3 regions of the Photobacterium kasasachensis genome follow, and region 1 is predicted to be linked to each of the others. Evidence: riboswitches for the same ligand, from Rfam matches in the RefSeq annotation. Region 1 holds a riboswitch; each other region holds the start of a gene.
The links. Region 1 has a riboswitch for lysine ahead of L4D19_RS08610 (Na+/H+ antiporter NhaC family protein). Riboswitches for the same ligand answer to the same signal wherever they lie in the genome.
Positions count from the first base shown of each region.

Region 2: it holds a riboswitch for lysine, as region 1 does, so the genes downstream of both, dapA (4-hydroxy-tetrahydrodipicolinate synthase) here and L4D19_RS08610 (Na+/H+ antiporter NhaC family protein) in region 1, are expected to answer to the same signal.
Region 3: it holds a riboswitch for lysine, as region 1 does, so the genes downstream of both, lysC (lysine-sensitive aspartokinase 3) here and L4D19_RS08610 (Na+/H+ antiporter NhaC family protein) in region 1, are expected to answer to the same signal.

Region 1 covers NZ_JAKJSH010000006.1:192,151-196,690, forward strand. The annotation lists gene L4D19_RS08600 (lytic murein transglycosylase) at 1-970, shown strand, start outside; gene L4D19_RS08605 (H-NS family histone-like protein) at 1,184-1,582, opposite strand; lysine riboswitch at 1,955-2,138, shown strand; gene L4D19_RS08610 (Na+/H+ antiporter NhaC family protein) at 2,234-3,835, shown strand; gene L4D19_RS08615 (thymidine kinase) at 4,001-4,540, shown strand, end outside.
Region 2 covers NZ_JAKJSH010000029.1:36,372-40,911, forward strand. The annotation lists gene L4D19_RS27320 (helix-turn-helix domain-containing protein) at 1-315, shown strand, start outside; gene L4D19_RS27325 (DUF3103 domain-containing protein) at 574-1,755, shown strand; lysine riboswitch at 1,919-2,090, shown strand; gene dapA (4-hydroxy-tetrahydrodipicolinate synthase) at 2,224-3,117, shown strand; gene L4D19_RS27335 (hypothetical protein) at 3,177-3,560, opposite strand; gene L4D19_RS27340 (efflux RND transporter permease subunit) at 3,561-4,540, opposite strand, start outside.
Region 3 covers NZ_JAKJSH010000027.1:5,917-10,456, forward strand. The annotation lists gene metH (methionine synthase) at 1-1,401, shown strand, start outside; gene lysC (lysine-sensitive aspartokinase 3) at 1,472-2,842, opposite strand; lysine riboswitch at 2,959-3,139, opposite strand; gene L4D19_RS26530 (pyridoxal-phosphate-dependent aminotransferase family protein) at 3,446-4,540, shown strand, end outside.

The DNA.
Region 1 (4,540 bases):
GCGTAAGAGATTGATGTCGGCCCTGGTGGCCTTAGGTTTAGGGATCTCGTCATCGGCCTTTGCGGCCGATGCAGGGTTTGACGAATATGTACTCGGGCTGAAAGCTGAAGCCCGGGAAAATGGAATTTCAGAGTCGATAATCAACTCTGCTTTTGACGGTATTACATTTACTGAGCGTGCCGTTAAGGCTGATAAAAACCAGCCTGAAAAAAAGCTGACCTTAGATGAATATATCCCCCGGGCAGTTCCGGAATGGAAAGTTAAGCAAGCAAACCAGTTATATCGGAAGCACAAAACGGCATTGGATAAAATTGGTCGGCAGCTGGGCGTACAGCCAAGGTTTATTGTCGCCCTGTGGGGCGTAGAAAGTAACTTCGGTCGTCTGATGGGAAATTACAATGTGATTGAAGCGCTCTCTACATTAGCTTATGAAGGGCGCCGAGAAGCTTTTTTCCGTGGCCAGGTGATGGCGGCGCTAGAAATTTTGGATGCCGGACATATCACCCCAGCGAAGATGAAAGGTTCCTGGGCGGGAGCGATGGGGCAGCCTCAGTTTATGCCGACGTCATTTTTAGCCTATGCGGTCGATGGAAATAATGATGGTCGCATTGATATTTGGAACACGGAGGCAGATGTATTTGCCTCGGCAGCCAATTATCTGAGCAAGTCAGGCTGGGATGATAAATATACCTGGGGACGGCAGGTGAAAATACCGAATGGTATAGATGAGTCACTTCTGGGTATTGAAAAGGATAAAGGTCGTCCTCTGGCAGAATGGCAACAGCTAGGTGTCAGAAGATTAAACGGGCAGTCTCTACCCAAGGCTGATATTAAAGCTTGGCTTATTCAACCCGATGATAATCATGGCAGGGCATACTTGGTATACGGAAATTACCAGACGTTGCTAAAGTGGAATCGATCACATTATTTTGCGCTCGCTGTTAGCCACTTGGCTGATCAAATACGATAAGGTTGAAAAGAAAGCCAGACATAATGTCTGGCTTTTTTATCTTTGATAAAACACGCTGAGTTCTATCGTCAGAGTTATTAATTCAATGAATGGTATTTGATTTCCGCCCAGCAGCTAGCCCTTTATAGGGAGGCATGACAGGCATGTCTGCGAAGGCCAGATACAAAAAAGCCTGGAATTATTCCAGGCTTTTGTTCAGCTTATATTCAGCGTTTATTTGATTTCGAACTCTTCTAGAGATTTGCCTTCATCAAGTGCTTTCTTCAGTGCACTTGGTGTACGGCCTTGACCTGTCCAAGTTTTTTCTTCGCCGTTTTCATCAAGGAATTTATATTTAGCAGGACGAGCAGCACGTTTTGCTTTAGGAGCTTTGCTTAGTGTTGCCAGTAATTCTTCCGGGTCGATGCCGTCAGCTAGAAGCATTTCACGGTACTGAGCCAGTTTCTCGTTACGTTCATTTTCTTTTGCACGTTCTTCAGCTTCAGCTTCTTCACGTTCAGTAACGACAGTTTGTAGTTTCTCTAGAGCTTCTTGAAGTTGTTCTAGAGTATATTCACGAGAAAGAGCGCGAAGGCTACGTAGGTTTAACAGCGCTTTCATTGCATCAGACATTTTTAATTTCCTGTTGGCCTAAAACTATTTTAAATAATAATAGCAGTCTCAAATCAATAATTGCAATAATAATACTTTTAATACCCTGATGCCAAATAAAATATCCACTCTCTATTTGAAATTTTTCTAATTGGGTTCAAATAATCTCATTTGTAATAACATCTAACCCATGCTGTTAGTGCAATTAATCAAGAGAATAGTGGTATTGATCAGAATAATTAAGTGCGTGCTATTTCATATTGGGGCAATATAGAGGCTCGATAGTTGGTTGTTTTTTCGGCATGCGAGCAAGATTATTCACTATTCGTGTTAATTTTTTCACTTGAAGTTGTTGCAAATGAATCGCTATCCCGTAGAATTAGCCATTCCTTGACTAAGGGTAGAGGCGCATTGTCTATAAGTAGCAGGTTGGAGGGTGATTCCAATGATGATCTGCAAAAGGAGCCAATGCCGAAGTAAGTAAGGATTATCACTCCTTCTTGCTGGGGTTGTCACCGAATAGGGGCAACACTGCCATAGTATATAATTACATTAACTATGGAGCGCTACTGTGGGGTCGGAAAAGGTAACATCCTCTTCTTATGCTCTTTTCTCGCGACATTGTCGTGTTCAGCAGTAGATCTCCAACCAAAATCGGTTGTTATTGAGATCATGAACATTGTAGATTTTTCCCATTCTTCTATTTCGCTTCTACCGCCATTGGTGGCGTTAGGTCTAGCGATTTTAACTCGCCGCGTTTTGATTTCATTAGGCGTTGGTGTCCTTCTCGGCTCATTGTTATTGACTGACTTCTCCTTTGGTGCAACGGCAGGATATGTCGGTACCACAGTGAAGGGACTTTTCATTGATGACGGAGCAATTAATAGCTGGAATATGAGTATCGTCGCCTTCCTTATTTTACTGGGGATGACGACGGCATTATTGACGCTCTCGGGCGGTACCCGTGCGTTTGCCGAGTGGGCGCAGACCAAAATTAAAAGCAAACGTGGCGCTAAGCTGCTGGCTGCTTTTCTGGGTGTATTCATTTTTGTCGATGACTATTTTAATAGCTTGGCAGTGGGCTCGATTTCCCGTCCGGTAACTGACCGCTTTTATGTGTCCCGTGCAAAACTGGCCTATATTCTCGACTCAACGGCTGCTCCGATGTGTGTGCTGATGCCGGCATCCAGCTGGGGTGCTTATATTATTACCCTGATTGGCGGTATTCTGGTTTCACATGGCATCACTGAATATTCAGCATTAAGTGCATTTATTCAGCTTGCTCCAATGAACTTCTATGCGGTCTTTGCACTATTAATGGTATTTGTTGTGGCCTGGTTCCAGCTGGATATCGGTGCAATGAAGAAGCATGAACTTCAGGCGAGCCATGGTCATGGCTTTGACGACGGCGATGATGACAGCCAGGCAAAGGATCTGAATGACGAGCTGGAAATTGAAGAAAGCGATAAGGGCCGTGTATCCGATTTGATCATGCCAATTGTTGCCCTGATCTTCGCGACCTTCTTCTTTATGATCTTCACCGGTTACCAGGCGCTGGCTGCCGACGGTCTTGCCTTTAATATTCTGGGCGCGTTTGAAAATACCGATGTTGGTATGTCGCTGGTATACGGCGGTACTGTTGGTCTGCTGGCTGCGCTAGTACCAGTATTGCGCCAGCGTCTGCCAATGGCTGATGTTACCAGTACGATGTGGATTGGTGCGAAGTCAATGTTTGGTGCCATCCTGATCTTGTTGTTTGCCTGGAGTATCGGTAGCGTGATCAGCGATATGGCAACGGGTAAATACCTCTCGACCTTGGTGCAGGGCAATATCAACCCGATGCTACTTCCGGCAATCCTGTTCCTGCTGGCAGGTCTGATGGCGTTCTCGACCGGTACCTCTTGGGGGACATTCGGTATTATGCTGCCTATCGCCGGTGACTTGGCGGGAGCGACTGAGATTGCTCTGATGTTGCCGATGCTGGGCGCAGTACTGGCCGGTTCGGTGTTTGGTGACCACTGTTCGCCAATCTCGGATACGACAATTCTGTCTTCAACCGGTGCACGCTGTCACCATATTGACCACGTTGCAACGCAGCTACCATATGCTGTAGCCGTGGCGGTGGTATCGACAGTCGGCTTCCTAGTGCTGGGTTTGACCAGCTCGATGGCTGTGGCATTCATGGCAGCAACAATTACCTTTATCCTGGTTTGTCTGCTGCTGATGTGGCTGTCTCGTCGCCCTTCAGCGCTGGCCGCTAATATGAAAAGCTAATAACTTCCAGCTTCTGTTTTGATGAAAAGCCTGCAATGTGATTGCAGGCTTTTTTCTTATCTTCCGCTTAGTATTTGTTACCTTTTCATTGATGCTGACGCTTTTAATTCGGTGCCGTTTTCTGTAGCATTTCGGCAGTTTTTTTGCGCTTGGACGGGGAGCCTTATGGCCCAGATGTATTTCTATTACTCGGCAATGAATGCGGGTAAGTCAACGACGTTATTACAGTCATCTTTTAACTATCGTGAGCGTGGAATGACTCCGGTGATCTTTACCGCTGCTATCGATGACCGCTACGGCAAAGGCAGGGTGAGTTCGCGTATCGGGCTACAGGAAGATGCTGAACTGTTTAATTCGAAGGATGATTTGTACTGTAAGCTTCAGGATATTCATGCAACGAATAAAATCGACTGTGTATTAATTGATGAGTGCCAGTTCCTCACCAAAGAGCAGGTATATCAGTTGACCGAGGTAGTGGATAAAATGCATATTCCTGTCTTGTGTTACGGCCTGCGCAGTGATTTCCGTGGTGAATTGTTCGAGGGAAGCAAATACTTGCTGTCATGGGCCGATAAGCTGGTCGAGCTGAAAACTATTTGCCACTGTGGCCGAAAAGCCAATATGGTGATCCGACAGGATGAAACCGGCCGTGCGATAGCCGATGGTGATCAGGTCGAAATTGGTGGTAATGACCGATATGTGTCT
Region 2 (4,540 bases), on a different contig from region 1:
GCCATTGTCACAAGAGCACTTGAATATATCAACAGCAGCCATGACATCTATGTATCAATACCAGATATCGCTGAACAATGTTTTTGCAGTATCAGAACATTAGAATATGCCTTTAAGCAGCTGCTTTCCGTTACACCTAAGCAATATTTGACAATTCGGCGCTTGTATATGATCAGGCAAGATCTTGCCTCTAAAAATTGCAATAACATTGCTCAACTATTGAGTCTGTATGGTGTGGTTAACCAAGGTCGATTTAGCAAAGACTACTTTAGAATGTTTGGCGAGTATCCTAAGAACACATTAAAGTCCCGATAATCCACCTTCAGCTCAAAGATATAGCAGGAAGCCTAAAGCCTTTAGGCTTCCTGCCCTTAAAGAATACAACGGTTTTGCCAAACCACGCTCAGTGTGACATCTGGGTGAAGAACCAGCCATTGAAGGGCGCTGTATTTGATCTTGTCAGCAATAATTTGCTTTGTTTTTGAGATTATATTGAATTGACCTATGCCATGACGGACTATTAACCATAGAGCTTTAGCTCTATACACAATAGAAACTATCCAGAGGCATACAATGAAAAAAATAACACCAATATGCTTATTACTCGCTTTGACTGTGGCTGGGTGCCAGTCTGATGAACAGGCTACCAATCAATCTCCCAATCAAAATGCCGAAGTCATTGCACAGCACAAACAGGGGCTGGCTAAACAGCTGAGTACCAGTTACGCAGATATTGAACAAACCCTTAAATCTCAAATCTCTGATCAGAACCTAACAATTTCGCTATCAACACTGCTAATCGAAGAACCTGAGTCGTCTTTTACCCAGCAAATGTACAAAGCCGATACCAGTATAAGGACGATGAAAGGCGTTTCTGCCTATACAGATGAACTACTTGAAGTAAGACTTGCTGACAAGTCCATGGTACAAGAATGGAAAGACGGCATGAGCCCTTTGTTCGCCTTTGAGCCAAAAGGTGATGATGAATCATGGCAATATATCGAAGCCTACGACATCTACGGGCAGCTTCATCAGCTTGATGCGTACAAAATGCCTGACGTGCCTGTGTTTGTTGTCGACAACAACAGTGCTAAAGAGCTAAAAGCAGGTCTGCAGGCAATGCAAGCTGAGATGCAAAAACTGGGTCAGCCTGCTGTAATACAGGGTGACAGCGATACCGTCCAGCAAACACAGCTTAAGTCCAGTTTTGGAACCAGCTCAGCGTCGCCAATCTCAACAACCGCAATCAAAAAGATTCGCTTGGCGGATGATGAGGAACCATGGATTTCCGGCAAGGCCGAAGTCTATGCCATTGTTACCGGTGTTAACCCAAGCCGAGACGAACCGACACTCGACTTGATTGAAATGCCGTACCTCGATTATGACAACAAGGATTACTATCCGAACCAGATTGCCATCCACTGGTCTCGCTACCGCTGGGGCGCTGCCGACATGATTTTAATGGAGCAGGATGACGGAACGGATTATAAAGAACTGGCTAAATTACTCGTAAAAGTAGCGGAAGAAGTGCTAAAAATGATCCCGGATCCTGAGGTTCAGGCTTATGCCATCATTCCGCAAATTACAGGCAAGATCATTGCCGCCATTCCTGATGGCCTGCTAGTTAATGATGATGACTATGTCGATGTTTACTATACGTTAATGCAAGATACCTCGTATGTTGATCATCCGGGAGCTGGTGGAAACGCCATTGCCACATTTGAACCATTGACTATCTCACCTACCCGTCCTTAATATATGCATCGGCGCTACCGAGTACGTAGCGCCTTTTTTGTGCCCTCTTAGTCTGTATATTCGAGCACCCTGACGGCTTATCAAACTCTTTCTGCATAAATATTCACAACATTATTGACACATTGCCATGTTAGATGTTTGAATCAAGGCATCCCGAAATGATGGGATCAGAAGAGGTGCGTTAACCAGGGAGTCTGTTCGAGGTATCCAAATACCAATGACAGCAGATAAGGGGGGATTAACGCCGAGATAGGTTTGCGTTTGGAAGTAATACTTATCGGTTGCTGGGGCTGAATCCCCAGGACTGTCACCTATGGTGGAGAGCTTCTGGTGTTTGTGTTTTATCGCCTTTCTTGTGGCCTCTAGCCCCTGGCGCCTTCGCAATACCAAGCTCTCTTTACGGATAGCAACAAGTTCGGACAAGAGATGCCTAATCACACTACAACTCCCGCTTACGGGAATGAACGCTTGCAACAGACTACATTATGGACGGCCCTCATCACTCCGTTCCTGCCTGACGAGTCTATTGATTTTGCAACCCTGAGCCAACTCGCCAAGGAACAAGACACCGCCGGGAACGGGATCCTACTGCTAGGCAGTACCGGCGAAGCACTGGCAATGACCCAAGACGAGCAACAAGCCATTGTCCGGCATGTTTGTGATATGTCACTTTCTGTACCTTTAATGGTTGGTGTCGGCGGTTTTCAGCTACACCAGCAGCTACAGTGGCTGGATTTCCTGAAAGATTATCCAATTGATGCCCTGCTCTTACCCGTGCCACTTTATGCAAAGCCCGGCGCAACCAGTCAGCGAAAATGGTTTAGCAGCCTGCTTGATGCCAGCAACTGGCCGTGTATGATTTACAACGTGCCTTCTCGTACCGGTGTCGCTCTCGATGAGCAAGTACTGGGGCAGCTTGCAGAGCATACCAATACCTGGGCTGTGAAAGAAGCCAGCGGGAGTGCCGATATATTCAGTCGCTATTACCACTCTGCACCATCGCTCGAGTTCTTCTGTGGTGATGACGGCCTGCTCGTTGATTTTATTGCCAAAGGCGCATGCGGCCTCGTTTCTGTGGCTGCCAATGCCTGGCCAGAAGCCACTGCACGCTATGTCAGACAGAGCCTTGATCTTGCTAGCGACGCTAACCAATCCGAACCAAGTTTCAAAACCTTGTGGCAACAAGCGGGGAATAGCCTGTTTTGCGCCGCAAACCCAATTCCGGTGAAAGCATTAATGAAACGTCAGGGGCGCATTGCGAGTGCTGAGCTTCGCCCTCCTCTTTACAGTGAAGAGTTACAGGAGCTAACCCCGCTTCTGGAAGCAGATGCTGCTGTTAATCGGTGGGTAGCAAATATCTAATAAAAAACGGGGAAGCACCTATAAAGGAGCTTCCCCGTTGCTGATTAAAAATCTAGCCGTTATAAGCTATCGACACTCGCCAGGTGTTCAGTACTGTTAGGATCATAGTCACACAAACTGGTTCCAATCGGTTCAATAATCCACCCTGAACCAACCGTCAGTTGAACTGGCGTGTCACTCTGGCAATTATCATCCTCATGTACTTGCCCTCTCATACCAACCTGCAGTAGTCGATAATCCTGAGGTCCACCATCAATACGCTGGTTCGGTAACGTGCCGGCTTCAATATCACCAACTTGCCACAAGTGCTGCTCTAACGAGCGCATTTGAATGCGGGCCAAATCACTCGCAAATATCTCAGGCGGATCACAATCACCCCCTACCCAACTACATGCTGTCAGTAACAATGCCGATGCAATCAAACAGTATCTGAACATATCCATTTAGCTCGCCTCAATCACTCCGTCAGGCCCAACTTTACTTTTCTCTTCTGCTTTATTCAGGGAGGCCCTTCCTAAATATTTGCGTATCAGCACATAGAATACCGGCGTCAGCAACAGACCAAAGATAGTGACACCAATCATGCCGGAGAACACCGCAACCCCCATCGCCTGGCGCATTTCTGCACCGGCACCTGTCGAAATCACCATCGGCAGTACCCCCATAATGAAGGCTATCGAGGTCATCAGGATCGGTCTTAAGCGCTGATGGCTGGCTTCAAGGATAGCTTCCCTTACGGTAAACCCTTCATGTTCCTTCTCGCGGGCAAATTCGACAATCAAAATCGCATTCTTCGTAGCCAAACCCACCAGAACAATAAAGCCAATCTGGGTGAAGATATTGTTGTCACCGCCATAGATGATCACGCCGGTAATAGCCGACAATAAGGTCATCGGTACAATCAAAATGATGGCCAGCGGCAAGCTCAGGCTCTCGTACTGTGCAGCCAGCACCAAAAAGACCAACAGTACAACCAACGGGAAAACATACATCGCCGTATTACCAGCCAGCTGTTGCTGATAGGCCAGTTCCGTCCACTCATAGCTCATGCCATGTGGCAGTGTTTCTGCCAGAATTTTCTCCATTGCGGCCTGAGCCTGACCGGAGCTGAATCCTGGAGCCGGAGACGCATTCACCTCTGCGGTCGTAAATCCGTTATAGTGCATGACACGATCCGGACCAGCTGAATGATGAACCGAAATAAACGATCCCAGCGGGATCATATCGCCACTGGCATTGCGCACTTTCAACTGAGCAATCTGCTCGGGCTCCTGTCGGAAGCTATCCTGTGATTGGACATTAACCTGATAGTTGCGACCGAACTTGTTGAAGTCATTCACATACAGTGAGCCAAGGTTAATCTGCATCGTGGCAAATATGTCATCCACCGAGACACCCTGCATTTTCGCTTTTTCACGGTTCA
Region 3 (4,540 bases), on a different contig from region 1:
GTGCACGATATTGGCAAGAATATCGTTGGTGTGGTTTTGCAATGTAATAACTATGAAATTATCGACCTTGGCGTGATGGTCCCTTGCGATAAGATCCTGAAAGTCGCCAAGGAAGAAAATGTCGATATCATCGGTCTGAGCGGCCTTATTACCCCGTCGTTGGATGAGATGGTACATGTAGCTAAAGAGATGGAGCGCCAGGGGTTTGATCTCCCGTTGTTGATTGGCGGGGCAACAACCTCCAAGGCACATACTGCGGTGAAAATCGAAGAGAATTACCATGCGCCGGTTGTCTATGTCTCGAATGCGTCACGGGCGGTCGGCGTTTGCTCGGCACTGCTTTCTGATGAACAGCGCCCTGCGTTTGTCGAACGTTTGGATAAAGAGTATGTGGTGGTACGGGATCAACATGCGCGTAAAAAACCGCGTACCGCGCCTGTCACCCTGGAAGAAGCCCGTGCCAATAAGGTGAACATTGACTGGGCGGCCTATCAGCCTCCAGTTCCGGCAAAGGGCGGGATCCATACATTCACAGATTTCCCTGTGTCTACGTTGCGTGAATATATCGATTGGACCCCGTTCTTCATGACCTGGTCGCTCAGTGGTAAATACCCGACAATTTTGAGACATGAAGTTGTTGGCGAAGAAGCGCAGCGTTTGTTTGACGATGCCAATAAGCTACTGGACGAGATTGAGCAGACCGGCATGATCAAGGCCAACGGGGTCTGTGGGTTGTTCCCTGCCAATAATATTGGTGATGACATTGAAGTTTACACCGATGAGTCTCGTACCGAGGTGTTGACGACTTTGCATGGCCTACGCCAGCAGACGAAAAAGCCCAAAGGGCCAAACTACTGCCTGTCAGATTATATTGCCCCGAAAGAAAGCGGAAAGGCAGACTGGATTGGTGCGTTTGCGGTCACTGGCGGGATCGGTGAATATGAGATTGCGGATCAATTCAAGGCCAAGGGCGATGATTACAACGCTATTATGATCCAGGCGGTAGCCGATCGTCTGGCAGAGGCATTTGCCGAGTATATGCATAAAATAGTGCGCAAAGAAATCTGGGGCTACGCGGCTGATGAGAACCTGAATAATGAGGATTTGATCCGCGAGAAGTACCAGGGTATTCGTCCTGCGCCCGGCTATCCTGCCTGTCCGGAGCATACGGAAAAAGGGGAGATTTGGAAGCTGCTGGATGTTGAGTCAAACACCGGAATGAAGTTGACTGAAAGCTTTGCGATGTGGCCGGGAGCGGCCGTATCGGGCTGGTATTTCTCACATCCGGATACGCGTTATTTTGCTGTGGCACAGATACAAGGTGATCAGCGTGACAGTTATGCCGAGCGCAAAGGCTGGGATCTGGTTGAAGCTGAAAAATGGCTGGGGCCAAACCTATAATGCTGTATCGATAGTGAAATAAACAGGGCGCCGTTTGGCGCCCTGTTCGTAGTTAAGACTCAGTGAGGATCTACTCGAAAATCTTCTGATGCAGCGCTTTCACGACTGACTTGGCATCTTGTTCCTTAACGAGGAAGCAAAGATTGTGCGGGCTGGCACCATAGCAGATCATACGCAGGTTATAGTCTTCCAATGTCCCGAATATTTGCTTGGCCGAGCCCTTTGTGCTGCTCATTTGATTGCCGATAAGCGCCACGAGACATAAGCCTTGTTCAACCTCGACCCGGCACAGTTCGCTTAGCGCTTCAACGGCTTTCGGCGGCAGGGTCGGTGCGCCGCCGCCGGTATCGGTCTGATCCAGTGTTAGCGAGACACTCACCTCTGAAGTCGTGATGAGATCGACAGATACCTTGTGCTCGGCGAGTATACGGAACACTTCGGCCAGGAAGCCATAGGCGTGGAACATATTCAGGCTTGTCAGTGTCACCATTGTTTGGTTGCAACGCAGGGCCAATGCCCGAAATAGCGGCGCGTCATCAACGTTTTCACGGATCCATGTGCCACCTTGCTCCGGTGCTTTGGACGAGCCGATAAATACCGGGATTTGCTGGCGTACAGCCGGTACCAGGGTTGATGGATGGAGGATCTTGGCACCGAAGTTGGCCATTTCCGAGGCTTCGCTAAAGCTGATTTCCTTTATTGGCTTGGCGGCTGCGGCTATACGGGGATCGGTGGTGTACATTCCCGGAACATCGGTCCAAATTTCCAGTGTAGAGGCGTCAACAGCTTCGGCGACCAGAGCTGCACTGTAGTCACTGCCCCCACGGCCCAAAGTTGTCGTCTGTCCCTTGCTGTCCGAGCCAATGAAGCCCTGTGAGATCACAACCTGATTTTCCAGCAGCGGCTGTAGTTTGTCCGCAGCAAGCTGGCGAATCGCTTCAGGTTGCGGGATGGCTTTTCCGAACTGGCTGTCTGTTCGCATGATGTCACGAATATCGAAACGTACAGAGTCGACATCCATTTCATTGAGAATTTGGGTAAACAGATGGGTGGATAGTAATTCACCGTGAGAAACCAGTTGGTCAGTCAGCTGCACGCTTGGTTGCGAGGCTGCTTGTTCTGCTAGCGTAGACACTGAATCAACTAAGCTATCAATTTCTGAAACCACGCTCTCTGGCGATTGCAGTTCGCTGAGCACGTTGTGATGTATTTGGCCTAGTCGGGTCAATAGTTGCTGGCGACGGTCAGGTTCAGTCACTCCATTGGCCAGCTCGACAAGCAGGTTGGTTACACCAGAGCATGCACTGATTAACACGATACGGGCGGCTGGGTTATGTTTGATGATGGCGGCGCTACGGCTCATCGCCGTAAAATCGGCAACGCTGGTTCCACCAAACTTTGCGACAGTCAGGGCTGTGGCATGATTATCTACAGGGCTCAAAGCAAGTCTCCCAATAACAGTAAAATTATAACGAAAAATAGGGAATTTACTCGGGAGGATATTTCCCGACGTCCAATTGTCAGGAGAGCAGATAGGCGAGACGTATTGATAGCGCTACAACCAGAAGCTCCCCACCTTTCACTCGAGAAAGGTGACAGCCAGAAGGATTCAACCTTCGTGGCCGATACTGCAGGCCCCCTGTCCGGCAGTATCTCGGCGTTACTCCCCCTCTCTTATGCTGCCTTGGGGTGGGGCCCCGCAACATAGATACCTGGGTAACGCTCCTCTTCTGTTTTTACCTGATGGTATTCCTGCCATCAGGATGAACAAAAAACGATCTCCATTGAAGCGAATTTGTTGCTCGTTTGTCAATGCTTGTGTGGGAAATTATGCAAATAAATTGCAATAATCCTGTCGGGCAATTTTTATGCTTTCGCCGCATGACTTGCTTCGAAATGAAATTCCTTTAATACTGGTTATCTGCGCTAAGGCCAACTGATACGACATCAGTGAGCGAGTGACTGAGTCTTTCGCTGGCATAGCATTGCACCCTACACAGCTCTTCAGGGAATCACCGAACTCTTATATAAGGGAGATACAATAATGACAATCGGTAGTTTTTATCCGCCACAAAGAACATTAATGGGCCCCGGCCCATCTGATATTTACCCGCAGGTACTACAGGCGTTGAGTCGTCCTACGATCGGCCACCTGGACCCTCTGTTTATCGGCATGATGGATGAGCTGAAGCAGTTGTTGCAGTATGCCTTCCAGACTCAGAATACTTTTACAATTGCCGTTTCTGCTCCGGGTAGTGCCGGGATGGAAGCTTGTTTCGTTAACCTGGTTGAGCCTGGCGACAAAGTGATTGTCTGCCGTAACGGTGTGTTTGGTGAGCGGATGCGCGAGAATGTCGAGCGCTGTGGCGGCGTCGCGGTTATGGTGGACAATACTTGGGGCGAGCCGGTAGATCCGAGCTTGGTTGAGCAGGCACTGGCGGCTAATCCGGATGCCAAAATTGTTGCCTTCGTCCATGCCGAAACATCTACCGGAGCCCTGACTGATGCCGAGGCGATTGCCAAGCTTGCCAGGCAGCATGATTGCTTAACGATTGTCGATGCGGTGACTTCTCTGGGTGGGGTGCCTCTGCTGGTGGATGAGTGGCAGCTTGATGCGGTTTATTCTGGCAGCCAGAAGTGCCTGTCATGTGTGCCGGGTTTGTCGCCGCTGACCTTTTCGCAGAGTGCTGTCGATAAGATCCAAAGCCGTAAGACACCGGTACAAAGCTGGTTCCTGGATCAAAGCCTGGTACTAGGATACTGGAGTGGAGAGGGTAAGCGCAGCTATCACCATACCGCGCCGGTCAATAGCCTGTATGCGCTGCATGAGGCGCTTGTTCTGTTACAGAATGAAGGACTGAAAAATGCCTGGCAGCGCCATAAGGATGTTCATCTGGAGCTTCGCGAGGGACTGGAAAAGCTAGGTATCGAGTTTGTGGTTGATGAAGCCAGTCGTCTGCCGCAACTGAATGCGGTGCATATTCCGGATGGGGTGGATGATGCCCTAGTACGCAAGACCTTGCTTGAGCGTTATAACCTGGAAATTGGTGCAGGCCTTGGCGCGTTGGCCGGTAAAGCTTGGCGTATAGGCTTGATGGGGTATGCCGCCCGTAGTGAAAATGTGGCTTTGTGTCTGAAA